DNA from 2 places in the Amycolatopsis sp. NPDC057786 genome. Region 1 is predicted to be linked to the other one. Evidence: riboswitches for the same ligand, from Rfam matches in the RefSeq annotation. Region 1 holds a riboswitch; the other holds the start of a gene.
What was found. A riboswitch is a leader RNA that binds a small molecule or an ion and turns the genes downstream of it on or off. The one in region 1 is predicted to bind S-adenosylmethionine.
Positions count from the first base shown of each region.

Region 2: another riboswitch for S-adenosylmethionine. It lies ahead of ACFVM3_RS04560 (methionine ABC transporter ATP-binding protein); the one in region 1 lies ahead of ACFVM3_RS30450 (aminotransferase class V-fold PLP-dependent enzyme).

Region 1 covers NZ_JBHVKW010000077.1:30,495-37,798, forward strand. The annotation lists gene lspA (signal peptidase II) at 1-105, opposite strand, end outside; gene ACFVM3_RS30445 (hypothetical protein) at 130-732, opposite strand; gene ACFVM3_RS30450 (aminotransferase class V-fold PLP-dependent enzyme) at 752-2,092, opposite strand; SAM riboswitch class IV at 2,125-2,239, opposite strand; gene ACFVM3_RS30455 (M23 family metallopeptidase) at 2,368-3,051, opposite strand; gene ACFVM3_RS30460 (potassium/proton antiporter) at 3,183-4,661, opposite strand; gene ACFVM3_RS30465 (ArsR/SmtB family transcription factor) at 4,774-5,457, opposite strand; gene ACFVM3_RS30470 (penicillin-binding transpeptidase domain-containing protein) at 5,501-7,108, opposite strand.
Region 2 covers NZ_JBHVKW010000004.1:93,926-101,229, forward strand. The annotation lists gene ACFVM3_RS04545 (DUF222 domain-containing protein) at 1-129, opposite strand, end outside; gene ACFVM3_RS04550 (GNAT family N-acetyltransferase) at 276-860, opposite strand; gene rsmA (16S rRNA (adenine(1518)-N(6)/adenine(1519)-N(6))-dimethyltransferase RsmA) at 901-1,737, shown strand; SAM riboswitch class I at 1,973-2,063, shown strand; gene ACFVM3_RS04560 (methionine ABC transporter ATP-binding protein) at 2,275-3,285, shown strand; gene ACFVM3_RS04565 (4-(cytidine 5'-diphospho)-2-C-methyl-D-erythritol kinase) at 3,406-4,371, shown strand; gene ACFVM3_RS04570 (ATP-binding cassette domain-containing protein) at 4,439-6,211, shown strand; gene ACFVM3_RS04575 (fatty acyl-AMP ligase) at 6,263-7,304, shown strand, end outside.

The sequences.
Region 1 (7,304 bases):
GAGGAGGTCGATCCCCCACAGCACCGCGGCGACGGCGAACACCACGGCGACGCGCTTCTTGGGCAGCGGTGGCGACGGTGGCGCCGTTTCGGGCTCAGTACTCACCGCCCTATTGTCCACTGAGCGTGTTCAGGACTCCTCGGCGGCCGTCTTCGGCCTGCGCAGCAGGGCCGCGAACGCCCCGGCGAGCACGACCAGCGACGAAAGCACGAGCGCGAGCTGTCCTTGGGCGAGCACGACCGCGCAGAGCACGAACGCCGCGGCCACGACCAGCACCAGCACGCTGCGCTCCAGCCAGGCGAGCCCGGCAAGGCCGAGCGTCAGCAGGATCGCGCTCCGGGTGTCGCCGTCGAGTTCGAGTTCCCAGTAAGCGACCAGATCCGCCAGCACGATGACGACCAGTCCGCCGAGCGCGATCGCGGCGACCTTCCACCAGCGCAGGGTCTTCGTCCGGAAGGCGTAGAACAGCACCGTGCCGAAGTAGACCGCGAGGACGGCGAACAGCCAGCCGTCGTTCCGGCCGGCGATGTCGAACGGCATGTCCAGCGCGGCCGCGGTCTCGCGGCTCATCTCCACACCGTGGAAGCCCACGTACCCGAACGAATGTCGTTCACCGGCGGGCGCGTAGGCGAACCAGCCCCCGGACCACATCCCGCCGAAAGCCACCACCAGCAGCTGAGCGAACCCCAGCAACGCCAGCGGAAACCAGTAACGCGGTCGCTCGTTCCCCATGCGGGGTGAGGGTAGTGGGTCAGGCGCAGAACGGGGGAAGCTCCCGCGGATCGTTCTCCGGCACCCAGCGGCCCTCCGGCTTCTCGTACCGCCAGCGCGCCCCGCGGGCGACGATCTGGCGCAGCGCCAGGACGAGCCGGTCCACATGCTCGGTGGTGCTGCCGAGCCCGAGGCTGACCCGCACGGCCTGCTGCCCCGTCGAACCGGCCACGGCGATCAGCCGCTTCGTCGCCACGTGTGCGCAGAACGCGCCGTCCCGCACGCCGATGCCGTACTCCGCGGAAAGCACCGCTGCGAGCCAGCCCGGGTCGAAGCCGTCGACGACGAAGCTGAGCGTGCCGACCCGGTCGACCGGCGCGTCGAACAGCCGCAGTTCGGCGAATCCGGGGATCGCGGCGAGGCCGCGACGCAGGCGCGCCAGCAGTTCCTCCTCGTGGGCGACGATCCCGTCCCAGTTCGCGGCCAGGGTCTCGCAGGCGACGCCGAGCGCGTAGACGCCGACGGTGTTGGGCGAACCGGCTTCGTGCCGCTCGGGACCGGAGTTCCAGACCACGGAGTCACGAGTGACGAGTTTCGTCGCGCCGCCACCGGCGAGGTACGGCTGAGCCGCGCGCAGCCAGTCGGCGCGGCCGATCAGCGCGCCGGCCCCGAAAGGCGCGTACAACTTGTGCCCCGACAGCGCGACGTAGTCGACGTCCAGTTCGCGCACCGAGATCTTCCGGTGCGGCGCGAGCTGTGCCGCGTCGAGCGCGATCCGGGCGCCGTGCCGCCGTGCGACGGCCGCGATCTCCTTGACGGGCAACAGTTCCCCGGTCACGTTGGACGCACCGGTGAGCACCACGAGCCGCGGTCCCTGCGGGCAGTCCGCGAGCGCTTCGTCCACAGCGGACACCGCGGCGAGACGGGTCCGCGGGGTTTCGATCCGGCGGACGTTCGGTCCCTTCCACGGCAGCAGCGCGGCGTGGTGCTCGGTGTCGAACACGACGACGGACGTGTGCTTCGGCAGGCTGCGCGCGAGAAGGTTGAAGGAATCGGTGGTGTTGCGGGTGAACACGACGGTGTCGGTCGATCGCGCGTCCACGAAATCGCGCAGGATTCCGCGCGTGCGCTCGTAAAGCTTGGTCGAGACCTGCGAAGCGAACCCGGCGCCGCGGTGCACGCTGGCGTACCACGGCAGGAATTCGTCGACCGCGGAACGGACCTTGTCCAGACAGGGGGCGCTCGCCGCGTGATCGAGGTTGGCGTAGCCGATGTCGCCGCCGGTGACCAGCGGAACCCGCAGTTCGGCACCCGCGACCGCCGGGATTTGGTGCGTGGCAACGGTTTCAGCGGAAACGGTGCGTTCGAGAGCGAGGGTCATCGTCATCCTCCGGGTCAGGGGACCCGACGAGGATCCCGCGCTTGCCCGTCGCACCACGCGACGAGCCAGGTCCTCACCCGGGGCACCCCACCGCGGTAGGAGGGTTGCCGGTCAGCTAGCCGGGGCTTGACGCTGACACTCGTGACCTAGGAACGAAGTTAGCGGATGGGCGGGCGATCGAGCCAGCCCTCGTCCGCATCTTGAGACGCCGCTCACGTGTTCCGCAAGCGGGAAGAACCGCTGCCCGGCGCCGCGCCGCGCCGGGCAACGGCAGGTCAGACCCGGAATCGGCCGGGCAGCGGGACGGTCGCGCGGGAGGAGATCTCGGTCGCGGTCCCCGAGTACTGATCGGTGCCCGCGGTGAACTGCCAGCCGCCGAAGGTCTTGCCGTCGACGGCCTCGCCGTAGGCCTCGGCGATCTTGGTCGAGACCTCGTCGTAGGACAGGCCGTTCCAGTTGCCCGCGCCGACCCCGAAGTCGCGCGAGTCGCCGCCCTGCGCGGCGGCCGCGGGCAGGGTCCACAGGGTGAAGTGCACGTGGGCGCCGGTGCTGCTGCCACCACAGGGCAGCGCGTTGCCGGTCCGGCCGAGAGCGTCGCCCGTGGCGACCTTCTGGCCGTCGATGACCGAAATCCCCTCCAGGTGGTAGTACCCGGTCCGCCAGCCGCCGTCGTGGTCGACGGTCACCCAGTCGCCGCCGGAACAGTGCTGGATCCGGACCGTGCCGGCCAACGGGGCGCGAACGGTCTTGTCCCCGGGGCTGAAGTCGATGGCGTTCTTCACCCCGGACGTCCCGTTGTCCGAGTGGATCCCCGCCGAGTAGACCGACTGGCCCGCGTCGAAGGGCAGCCCGAAGGCGGGAAAGGCCCCGGCCGCGGTCGCCGTCGGAGCGGCGAGAACCACTCCGACGAGTGCGGCAGTGACCCCCAGACCGGCGAACCGCACAGGAAGTTTCGTCACCTTGCGTACTCCTTACCCCGTGACACTCACCCATTCGATGGAGTCGATTGCGGGGAAAGTAATCCAAAAGGAGTACAAAAGGGAAGAAGTTTCTGAGATCAACCGACGAACAGCTGGTGCCGGTTCGTGACCTACTGGCCGGATTCGCCCTTCCACCTGGCGAGGCGCCCCGCACGGTCGACGGCCCGCAGGCGTCGTTCGGCCGCGTCACGGGCCTCGACGGTGGTCACGACGAGTAACTGGTCGCGTTCCTGGAGCCTGGTGTTCTTGTTCGGCGTGAAGCCGGAGCCGTCGCGGACGAGGAGGCTGATCGTCGCCCCCACCGGCAGCCGCAGTTCGGCCAGGTAGACGCCGTGCATCTTCGATCCGGTGTTGATCCGGACCTGCAGGAGTTCCGCGCCCATCTCGTCGAGCGGCGCGGAGTCGACGTCGATCTCGTGCGCCTGGGCATGCTGCGCGAGCCCGAGCACTCTCGCGAGCGGGGTCAGCGTCGCCCCTTGGAGCAGCGTCAGCACGATGACCAGCACGAACACCGCGTCGACCAGCTCCTGCGCGCCCGGCACGCCGGACGACAGCGGGATCAGCGCGAGCACGATCGGGACCGCCCCGCGCAGCCCGGCCCAGGACAGGAACACCTGTTCTCGCCAGGGGATCTTGAACGGCAGCGCCGACAGCAGCACCGACAGCGGGCGCGCGAGCAGCAGCACGACCGCACCCGCGACCAGGCCTTGGACCAGGCTTTCGAAGATCCTGCTCGGCGAGGCGAACAAGCCGAGCAGCACGAACAGGCCGATCTGCGCGAGCCAGCCGAGCCCTTCGGCGAAGGACAGCGTGTCCGAGCGGTGCGGCAGCTTCGAGTTCCCCAGCACCAGGGCCGCGACGTAGGTGGCGAGCAGGCCCGACGCGTGGGCGAGCTGCCCGCTCGAATACGCCACGACACACACCGCGACCGTGGCCAGCGGGTACAGGCCGGTGGCGGGAAGCGCCGCCCTGCGCAGCGCGAACGCGCCGCCCCAGCCGAAGGCCAGGCCGATCACCAGCCCGGCGGCGAGTTCGTAGACCACCAGCAGCGGCAGCGACCAGTCGATGGTCGTCCCCTCGGCGAGGACGACGACGGCGATGTAGGCCGGGGCGTCGTTGATCCCCGACTCGATCTCCAGCGCGCCGACGAGCCGCTTGCCGATCCCCGCGGATCTCAGCACCGAGAAGACCGCGGCGGCGTCGGTCGAGGCCAGTACCGCGCCCCACAGCAACGCCATCCGCCAGTCCAGGCCCAGCAACCAGTGCAGGGCGGCGCCGGTGACCGCGATACTCACCACCACGGCCACTGTGGACAGTGCGATTCCGATGCCCAGCGAGGGTTTCACGGCTGACCACCGGGTGGTGAGGCCACCTTCGGACAGGATCATCACCAGCGCGGCGAGGCCGAGCGACTGGGTGAGCTCGGGGTTGTCGTACTGGATGCCGAACCCGGCCTCGCCGAGCAGGACCCCCATCCCCAGGTACAGCAGCAGCGAAGGAAGGCCGACCCGGATCGACACCCGGACGGCGATCACGGCGACGAGCAGTACGGCGCCACCGGTGCCGAGGATGAGCGGGAGTTGCTCCATGTCGCCTCCCGTTCCGGTCGCCGTGAGGGCTCCAGAATAGTGAGGCGGTGCTCGTCACTCGTCCGTGTACCGGTCGAAAAGCGTCCGGATCGCCTGTGTTACAGACTGTCCATTAGGGACTGCGCAGGGCCACCAGGTCCACGCCGAGCTCCGCGAACGGTTTTTCCGCCGCGGGCAGGACTTTCACCGCGCGGTTGCCCTCACGGGACAACCAGCCGGCGCTCACACCGTGGGACAGTAACGCCGCGGGGAACCGGCCCGCCAGATGATCACGCCGGACCGTCCAATCCAGACAGTCGCGCAGCATAGGCCGGCGACCGCCACCGATCTCCACCCCGAGCGCGCCGAGCACCTCCCGGCCGCGATCGGTCAGCGTCAGGCCCCCGGTTTCGTCGATCAGCCCGGCGGCGAGCATTCCGTCCCGCAGCGCGACCCCGACCGTCCCGGCGAGGTGGTCGTAGCAGGTCCTCGCGAACTCGAGCCGCTTCACCCGCACGGACGACCGCAGGCCCTTCACCGGCCGGTGTTCGGCGTGCTGCGCCAGATGCTCGATGAGCTCCGCCACCCGGGGGTCGGCTATCCGGACGTAACTGTGCCTCCCCTGCTTGACCCGCACGACGAAACCCGCTTCGGCCAGCTTCGTCACGTGCTCGCTCGCCGTCGACGCGGCCACCTCGGCCGCGCCCGCCAGCTCGGTCACCGTCCAGGCACGCCCGTCGAGCAGCGCGAGACACATCGACGCGCGGCTCGGATCGGCGAGCACGGCCGCGACCTCGGCCAGGGCGATCGTCTCCATGCGCCCACCGTAGAAGACCCACGGTTCGGCGACCGCCGAAGCCTCAGCCAGCCAGGAACTTCTCCGCCAGCCGCACCGCGGGCTTGGAGTCGTTGGAACCTTCGAGCATGACGGCGAAAGCGACGTCCCCGCGATAGCCGACGAACCAGCCGTTGGCGTCCGCGCCCGACCCGAACTGCGCCGTCCCCGTCTTTCCGAAGACCGCTCCGCTGCCCTTCAACTCCTTCGCGGTACCAGTCGTGCAGACTTCGCGCATCATCGCGCGGACCTGGTTCAGCACCCCGGCCGGCGGGGCCTGGTACCCGGCGTTGACCTTGGTCTCCAGGCCCTGCCACAGCTTCGGGACCACCGGCTTCCCCGTGGCGACCGTCGCGGCCATGAGCGCCGCGCCCAGCGGGCTGACCTGCACCCTGCCCTGCCCGATCCCGGCTTCGACCTGCTCGTCACCGCCGACGGACGGCTCCACCTTCCCCGTCTCCGTCGCGAGCCCCGGAATCTCGAAGTCGGCGTTGAGACCGAACTGACTCGCGGCCTTGGCGAGACCGTCCGCGGGAAGCTGCTTGGCGAGCCGCCCGAAGGTGGTGTTGCACGACGCGGCGAACGCCGTCTTCAGCGAGACGGTCCCCAAGTCGAACCCGTTGTCGTTCTTGAGCGTGCGGGTGCCGATCTGCTCACTGCCCGGGCAGGCCAGCGGGGAGTCGGCGGTGACCCCGCCCTGCTGCAACGCCGCGGTCGCCGTGGCGATCTTGAACGCCGAGCCCGGCGCGTAGAGACCACTGAGCGCCTTCGGCTGGTTCCCGGCGGCGCCGTTCTGCGCGACGGCCAGCAGTTCGCCCGAGGTCTTCATCGCGACGATGATCGCCGGCCCTCCGAAGCCGTCGACGGCTTTCTGGGCGGCGGTCTGGGAGGCCACACTCAAGGTCGAGACCAGCGGTTTGCCGGTCTCGACGGCCTGCCCGAAGAGTGTTTCGACCGGTTTGCCGGAGGCGTCGACACGCGACACGGTGACGGTGGCCGGGGTTCCGGTGCCGCCGTTCTGCTCGGAGGCGACCTCGGACAACGCCCTCTGAAGGATCGGCGCGACCCCCGCCGCGTCACCGCCGACGAGGGCCTTGCCGTCGCGGTCGGCCACGACCGGTTTGGCCGAAACCGGCGCGACGGCGAGCCGCTGCCCGGCTTCGAGCTTCGGGTGGATCACCGACATCGCCCAGCGGACGACCCACTTCCCGGCGTTGCGCACCAGATCGAGCTTGCCTTCGTATTTCCACACGCTGCCGCCGCCGAAAGTCCACGCGGCGTGGAAGGTGGCCGACGTCGAGGGCGCGTCACCCGGCGTCGTCGGGACCTCGCCGAGTGACGTCTTGACCGAGGCCCCGTTGAGCGCGTTCCGCGTCGCGGTCAGTGCGGCGGTGGCCGCCGCCGGATCGTCGACCGGGGCGGTGGTCAGGTCTCCCGTGTCGAACAGCCGCAGAAACCGGGTGGCGACCTGCGCGGGGCTCTCCTGCGCGTTCGCGGTGGACTCCCCCGGCCCGCCTCCGGAGGCCGCGGGCGCCCGGTCCTCCTTGATCAGCAGCACCACCGCGGCCACCACGATGGCGACGACCGCCAGTGCGGCGCCGATCAGGATGCCTCTTTTCCGGGCAGGACTCATGGATTCGCTCTCCCCCAGTGTGGCGCGCCCCTCGCGCGCCCCCGGGCGCCAGCCTGCCGATTTCCCCCGCGCAAGGCGCGCTTCGGACGGGAAAGCGGCTATTCCGAATCCTTTTCGTGATCCCGGTGATCGGGACCTTCGGATGCTATGAAAGGTCCTTTCCTTGCAAATTTCGCAAGGAAAGGACCTTTCATAG
Region 2 (7,304 bases), on a different contig from region 1:
GATCTGGCCGACTTCGGCGACAAGACGTCGCCCTTCGCGTAGCCGCGTCTGCAACTCGTCGAGGAGCAGTTCGGCGTCACCTTCCGGCAGGTTGAGCGGGAAGGCCTTGGGAATGTTTGTGCTGGTCATCCCTCGATTGTCGAGGCAGATTCGAACGAATGCACGGTATCGATCGGGTGGATGATCATCACGCTCCGGCGGCGCGAACCTGCGCCGATCACACTTGAGTGGGATGCGTGTCGCTTCGGAAAGCCGTACGGATGGTTGGGGCGGGATCAGGCCGGCCCCTTCCCCTGGTGATGCATCCGGTCCCACTCCTCGCGGAGTACCCCGTAGACGACGGCGTCGTGGACGCCGCCGGACCAGCGGCGGGCGCGCCGGAACCGGCCTTCCTCGATGAAGCCAAGCCGTCGCCCGACGGCGATCATTCCCGGGTTACCCGAGAACGTGGCGAAGTCCAGGCGGAGTGCGTCGGTGCGGGAGAACAAGTAGGTCGTCCACATGCGCAAGGCCTCGGTGCCGAACCCGCCGCCCCAATACCGCTCGTCGTAGATGACCAGCCCCATCCGCCGCCAGTCGGTCTGTCTGCTTTCCCAGTACCAGCTGACCCGGCCGATCAGTCTTCCGTCCCTCAGATCGCACACGGCGAGGCTGGTACGAGGATCGGGCGGATCGGACTTGATCGTGGTGAGTTCGCGCGCCGTGGATTCGGCGGCGGCCATGGTCGGGGTGCCGAAGTAGGGCCCGTTCGTTTCGTGCCAAGGCCGCGCGGGATCGAGTAGGTAGAGGAGAGGCTCGAGGTCTGACGGGCGCCAGTCGCGCAGCCGGACTTTTTCTCCATCGAGTACGACGTCGTCCACCGGCCAATCGTGGCTTATCGGACCTGGTTACGATCGTCGGGTGACTGAACTGCTCGGTCCTGCGGAAATCAGGGCGCTGGCGGCCGAGCTGGACGTACGTCCGACCAAGAAGCTCGGCCAGAACTTCGTGCACGATCCCAACACTGTGCGCCGCATCGTCGACCTCTCGGGGATTGGTGAAGGGGACGTCGTCCTGGAGGTCGGGCCGGGCCTCGGCTCGCTGACACTCGGATTGCTCGCGACCGGCGCCGAGGTCGTCGCGGTCGAGATCGATCTTGTCCTGGCGGGGCGGCTGCCGAGCACCGTGGCCGAACGAGGCGGGGGCGAAAGGCTGACGGTCGTCGGCGCGGACGCATTGCGGATCACCGCGGACGATCTGCCCGCACGGCCGACGGCGCTCGTCGCGAACCTGCCGTACAACGTCGCCGTTCCCGTCGTGCTCCACCTGCTCGCCGAACTGCCGTCGCTGGCCAGCGGTCTCGTAATGGTCCAGACCGAAGTCGCGGACAGGATGGCGGCGGGGCCGGGAAGCCGGACTTACGGCGTGCCCAGCGTCAAGCTCGCCTGGTACGGGAAGACGCGCAAGGTCGCTGCGGTGCCCCGGGCGGTGTTCTGGCCCGTTCCGAACGTCGACTCCGCCTTGGTCGCGTTCGAACGGGGCGACGTGGTCTCGTCCGTGGATCGGGAGCGGTTGTTCGCGGTCGTCGACGCCGCCTTCTCGCAACGGCGGAAGACCTTGCGTGCCGCGTTGGCGTCGTGGGCCGGTTCCGCCGAACGCGCGGGGGAATTGCTCGAAAAGGCGGGTATCGACCCCAAGACCCGCGGGGAGCAGCTGGACGTTCATCAGTTCGCCCGGATCGCCGCGGCCGCGAGCTGACCACCTGTCGCAGGTGTGACCGAAGCCGCGCGAACGGCGGCAGGCCGAGGCTGTGCGGCCGCGTGATTCTCGACAAGGGCGGACTCGTCTTAGCAGGCAGCGCCCCAATTGAGAGCTTGAGAGATCCATGAGCATCTCAGAATATGGGCAACCCATCCTGTATGATGGACGCGGCCGGACGTGTGATCTGCGCCTACGCGCTTGCTTTCATCCGGTGGGATCGGTTTTACTCAATGAGCCATCCCGAGCGACTGAGAGACCTGGCTCGCCGAAGTCGCAGCAACCACCCTCCACAGGGCAGGTGCTACAGCCAGGACCGATGGAGGCTGTGCCTAATGAACAGGGTCACCCACCCGCTCCTGCTGACCAGGCGACGTGTCGTCGATGAAGGTCGCCGCACGGTAAGTGCGTGTCGACGCTCCACCGTTACTGCCTGAGTCTTTCCCCTTATCTCTGATTCCGTCCGTTCCCGGACGGTTACTCGGTGACGGTTGGCGCGCTCGAAAGATGCAGCGCCCCATGTGCATGGAGCCCTTCGTGATCACTGTCGAAAACCTGTCCAAGTCCTTTCCCCTCAACGGAAACCCTGTCGTCGCACTGCGCGATGTGAGCGTGGACATCCAAGCCGGCTCGCTGTTCGGAGTCGTCGGTCCGGCGGGCTCCGGCAAATCGACTCTCGCTCGGTGCATCGGTCTTCAGGAGCGTCCCGACCGAGGCGTCGTTCGTCTCGACGGCCTCAACACCGGGACACTCGACGGACGTCGGCTCCGCGAAATCCGGCGCCAGGTCGGAGTCGTGAGCACCAAGCCGGAATTGCTCGCCGAACGCACCATTGCCGGCAACATCGCTTCGCCGCTCGAGCAGCTCGGCCTTGACGGGCCGCAGCGCCGCACCCGGGTCGGCAATCTGCTCGATCTGGTCGGGCTCACCCCTCGTGCGGGGCAGCGACCGGGCGACCTGTCGGCGGGGCAGCTGCGCCGGGTGGCCATCGCCAAAGCTCTGGCTGCCGGGCCGTCCGTGCTCCTGGCCGACGACCCGACCGCGGGCGTGCAGCCCGAGGAGTCCGGTGCGGTCCTGACCGTGCTCGACCGGGCGCGCGCCGAGCTCGGCGTCACCGTGCTGCTCACGACCCCCGACGCCGGCGTGGTCCGCCGTGTCTGCGACGACGTCGCGGTTCTGGAGGCCGGCGCGATCATCGAACGCGGAACCGTGCTCGACCTGGTCTCCGACCCGAACAGCCGGACCGCGCAGGCGCTGCTTCCCGCCATCGAAACCGGGCGGGCACAGGCCTCGAAGTACGACCGCGCGGTGGACGTCGTGCTCGTCGGCTTCGCCTCGGTCGGTGCGCTGCTGCCGGAGGCGGCCGGTCGCTTCGACGTCGAGCTCGCCACCATCGGGGGCGGCCTGACCCGGATCGGCGACACGCCGGTCGGCCGGTTCCGCCTCGGGGTGCGTGGTGAGCGCGCGGACGCGGCGCTCGCCTGGATCGCCGAACGTGGCGGCCACGTGACCCATCCGGTCCGCGGACCGCAGGGTGTCGCCGCCTGATTTCTCCACGAACGGGCCGCTCAGGACGAACCTCGTCCGGGGCGGCCCGTTCGTGTTTGACCCGTCCATTCTCTTTCTCCTGGTGACAGCGCAAGTGGAGCGGCCACGTAGGCTTGACGCGTGCTCGCCGTCGTACCGCCCCCAGTGACCGTCAGGGTTCCCGCCAAGGTCAACCTGCACCTGTCGGTCGGAGACGTACGCCCGGACGGTTACCACGAGCTGGTGACCGTGTTCCAGGCGCTTTCGCTGACCGACGAGGTGACTGTCGCGGTCACCGAGGACCCGGGCGTCGAGGTCTACGGCGAAGGTGAAGGTTCCGTACCGACAGGAGCCAACAACCTCGCCTGGAAGGCGGCGCAGGCGTTGGCGGCCCATGTCGGTAAGGCGGACGGCGAGTCCAAGGTCAGAGTCGTGCTGCGCAAAGGCATCCCGGTCGCGGGTGGGATGGCCGGTGGCAGTGCCGACGCGGCCGCGACGCTGGTGGGGCTCGCGTCGCTTTGGAAACTCGACATCTCCCGGGATGAACTGGCGGGTATCGCCGCGAAGCTCGGTAGCGATGTTCCTTTCGCGCTCTACGGCGGGACGGCGCTGGGCACCGGCCGAGGCGAGCAGCTGGTGCCGGTCTTGTCGAGGCACACCTTCCACTGGGTCCTGGCCTTCGATCAGCGTGGGCTTTCGACTCCGCGGGTGTTCGGCGAGCTGGACAAGTTGCGTGAAGAGGGCAGCCCGCCGCGAATCGGCTCGCACACTCCGGTGGTGGAGGCGCTGGCATCCGGCGACCCACGGCAGCTGGCGCTGCTTCTCGGCAATGATTTGCAGGCGGCCGCTGTCTCGTTGCGTCCAGGGCTGCGCCGCACGTTGAGGGCGGGGGTCAACGCGGGCGCGCTCGCCGGCACCGTGTCCGGATCCGGGCCGACCTGTGCCTTCCTGTGCGCGGATGCCCAGTCGGCCGTCGAGGTGGCCGCGGAGCTGTCCGGCGCGGGTGTCTGTCGCACGGTGCGCGTCGCGCACGGTCCGGTACCCGGAGCCCGGCTGGTCGGCGGCGACGACGCGCCGCGGCCGTCGCCGCCTCGGGTGCACGCATGAGGGTGTCCGAGATGGACACCGACTAATTCGTTTGTGGTGCGAGCTTTTGGAAAGGATCGGCTGAGGCATGGCCAACTTGGTCAACCTGGAGTCGGTGAGCAAGTCCTTCGGGGTGCGCCCGCTGCTCGACGGTGTTTCGCTCGGTGTGGCGGAGGGGCAGCGTATCGGTGTCGTCGGTCTCAACGGGGGCGGGAAGACGACGCTGCTGGAGGTCCTCGCGGGGATCAGCGAGCCGGACACGGGACGCGTCAGCCAAGTCCGCGGCCTGCGGATGGCCGTGGTCACCCAGCGGACCGAACTTCCCGACGGCAGCACGGTCGGAGACGTCGTGCTGGAGCGCTACGGCGCGGAGCACGAGTGGGCCGCCGACGCGCGAGTCCGATCCATTATGGATGGTCTGGGCATCACCGCTCTCGGCATCGACAAGGAAACGGCGAACCTGTCCGGTGGCGAACGCCGCCGGGTGGCGCTGGCGGCCGCCCTCACCGGTGAACTGGACCTCGTGGTCCTCGACGAGCCGACCAACCATCTCGACGTCGAAGGCGTGCGCTGGCTCGCGGATCACCTGCTCAACCGCAAGATCGCGGTCGTTGTCGTCACCCACGACCGGTGGTTCCTCGACACGGTCGCGAGTGTGACCTGGGAGGTCGCCAACGGTCGCGTCGAACAGTACGAAGGCGGATACGCCGACTGGATCTTCGCGCGGGCCGAGCGGGCGAGGCTGGCGGCGACGGCCGAGGAAAAGCGGCAGAACCTGGCCCGTAAAGAGCTCGCGTGGCTGCGTCGCGGTCCGCAGGCCAGGACGTCGAAGCCGCGCTACCGCGTCGAGGCGGCGGAGGCACTGATCTCCGACGTGCCGGAACCGCGCGATTCGGTCGAGCTGCAGGCGTTCGCCCGCCGTAGGTTGGGGAAGACCGTGCTGGAGATCGAGGACGCCACGTTGACCGTCGGCGACCGCACCCTCCTCGATCACGTCACCTGGCGGATCGGGCCCGGCGATCGGATCGGCCTGGTCGGCGTCAACGGGTCCGGCAAGACGACGCTCCTCAAGCTGCTCGGCGGCGACAGGGAGCCCGAGACGGGACGACGGATCCAGGGCAAGACGGTCAGCCTCGCGCACCTGCGCCAGGAGCTCGACGACCTGCCGGGCGATCTGCGCGTGCTGCAGGCGATCGAAGAGGTCTCCGGCCGGGTCGTGTTCGGCAAGCAGGAGCTCACCGCTTCCCAGCTGGCCGAAAAGCTGGGTTTTCCCGCCGCGAGGCAGTGGACGCCGGTCGAGGACCTTTCCGGGGGTGAACGGCGCCGTCTGCAGCTGTGCCGGCTTCTGATGGCCGAGCCCAACGTGCTGCTGCTCGACGAACCGACGAACGATCTCGACATCGACACCTTGCAGCAGCTCGAAGATCTGCTGGATTCCTGGCCGGGCAGCCTCGTCGTCGTTTCGCACGACCGATACCTGGTGGAACGCGTCTGCGACACGATCGTGGCCTTGTTCGGGGACGGGCAGGTGACCCACCTGCCTGGTGGGATCGAGGAGTACCTCGACCGGCGCGCCAAGAGCCTTGAGAAGGCCGGCGGAGACCGGAAGACCGGCAACGCGCAAGCCTCCGCACCCAAGAAGAACGCCGCGGAACAGCGGGCGGCCCAGAAGGAGCTGTCCCGCCTCGAGCGCAAGCTCGACCAGCTGCACGCGAAGGAAGAGAAGCTGCATGCGGCGCTGCTCGCCGCGGCGACCGACCCGACGAAACTCATCGAGCTGAACACCGAATTGAAAGCCGTCGAAACGGAGAAGGAGGAGGTCGAGGCCCAGTGGCTCGAGACCTCCGAAGCGATCGAATGAGATCGCTCGACGGTGAGCGGGTCGTTCAGCGCGGACAGTAGTGTGACGCGCATGAGTCGGTTCGTGGACACGCTCGTCGCCACCGCGGCGGGGCGAGGTCAGCAGCGTGGAATGGTCACCGGGGAGCCCAAGGAGCCGGTTCGGCGTACGTGGGCCGAGATTCACGAGCAGGCCAAACGGGTCGCCGGGGGTCTGGTTGCGGCTGGGCTGGAGCCCGGCAAAGCGGTCGCGGTACTGGCGGCGGCGCCGTCGCTGATCGCGCCGACGGTTCAGGCGGTTTGGCTCGCCGGCGGCAGTGTGACGATGCTGCACCAGCCGACGCAGCGCACCGACCTCGCCGAATGGGCCGAGGACACCGTTCGCGTGCTGCGGATGATCGGGTCCGACCTGGTTCTGCTTGGTGAGCCGTTCGATCAGCTGGCGCCGGTGCTCACGGAGCACGGCATCGCCTTCCAGGTCATCACCGAGCTGCTCGAGGCCGAACCGCTGGCGGAGCCCGTGCCGACAGCCGAATCGGACACCGCTCTCCTGCAGTTGACCAGCGGGTCGACAGCCGACCCGAAGGCCGTTCGGATCACCTACGGGAACCTGTATTCGAACGTCAAGGCGATGGTCGACCGGGCCGAGTTCGATTTCGACGTCGACGTGATGGTCTCCTGGCTGCCGACCTTCCACGATATGGGGATGGTCGGCTTCCTGACGGTCCCGATGACGTTCGGCGTCGAGCTCGTCAAGATCACGCCGCTCGAGTTCCTGTCGGGACCGCTGATCTGGCCGCAGCTGATCAGCAAATACAACGGCACGACCACGGCCGCGCCGAACTTCGCGTACGCGATCGTCGGCAGGCGGATGGCCCGCGTCGAGGACGACGACGCGTACGACCTTTCGAAGCTCCGGATCGCGCTGAACGGCGCCGAGCCGATCGACGAAACGGCCGTGAACACGTTCGTCGAGGCTGGAGCCCGCTTCAAGATGCCTGCCGAATGCGTGTTCCCCGCGTACGGCATGGCGGAGGCGACTCTCGCGGTTTCGTTCGCGCCGTTGTTCACCGGCTTGACGCTGGACGTCGTCGAGGCCGACGCGCTCGAGGCGG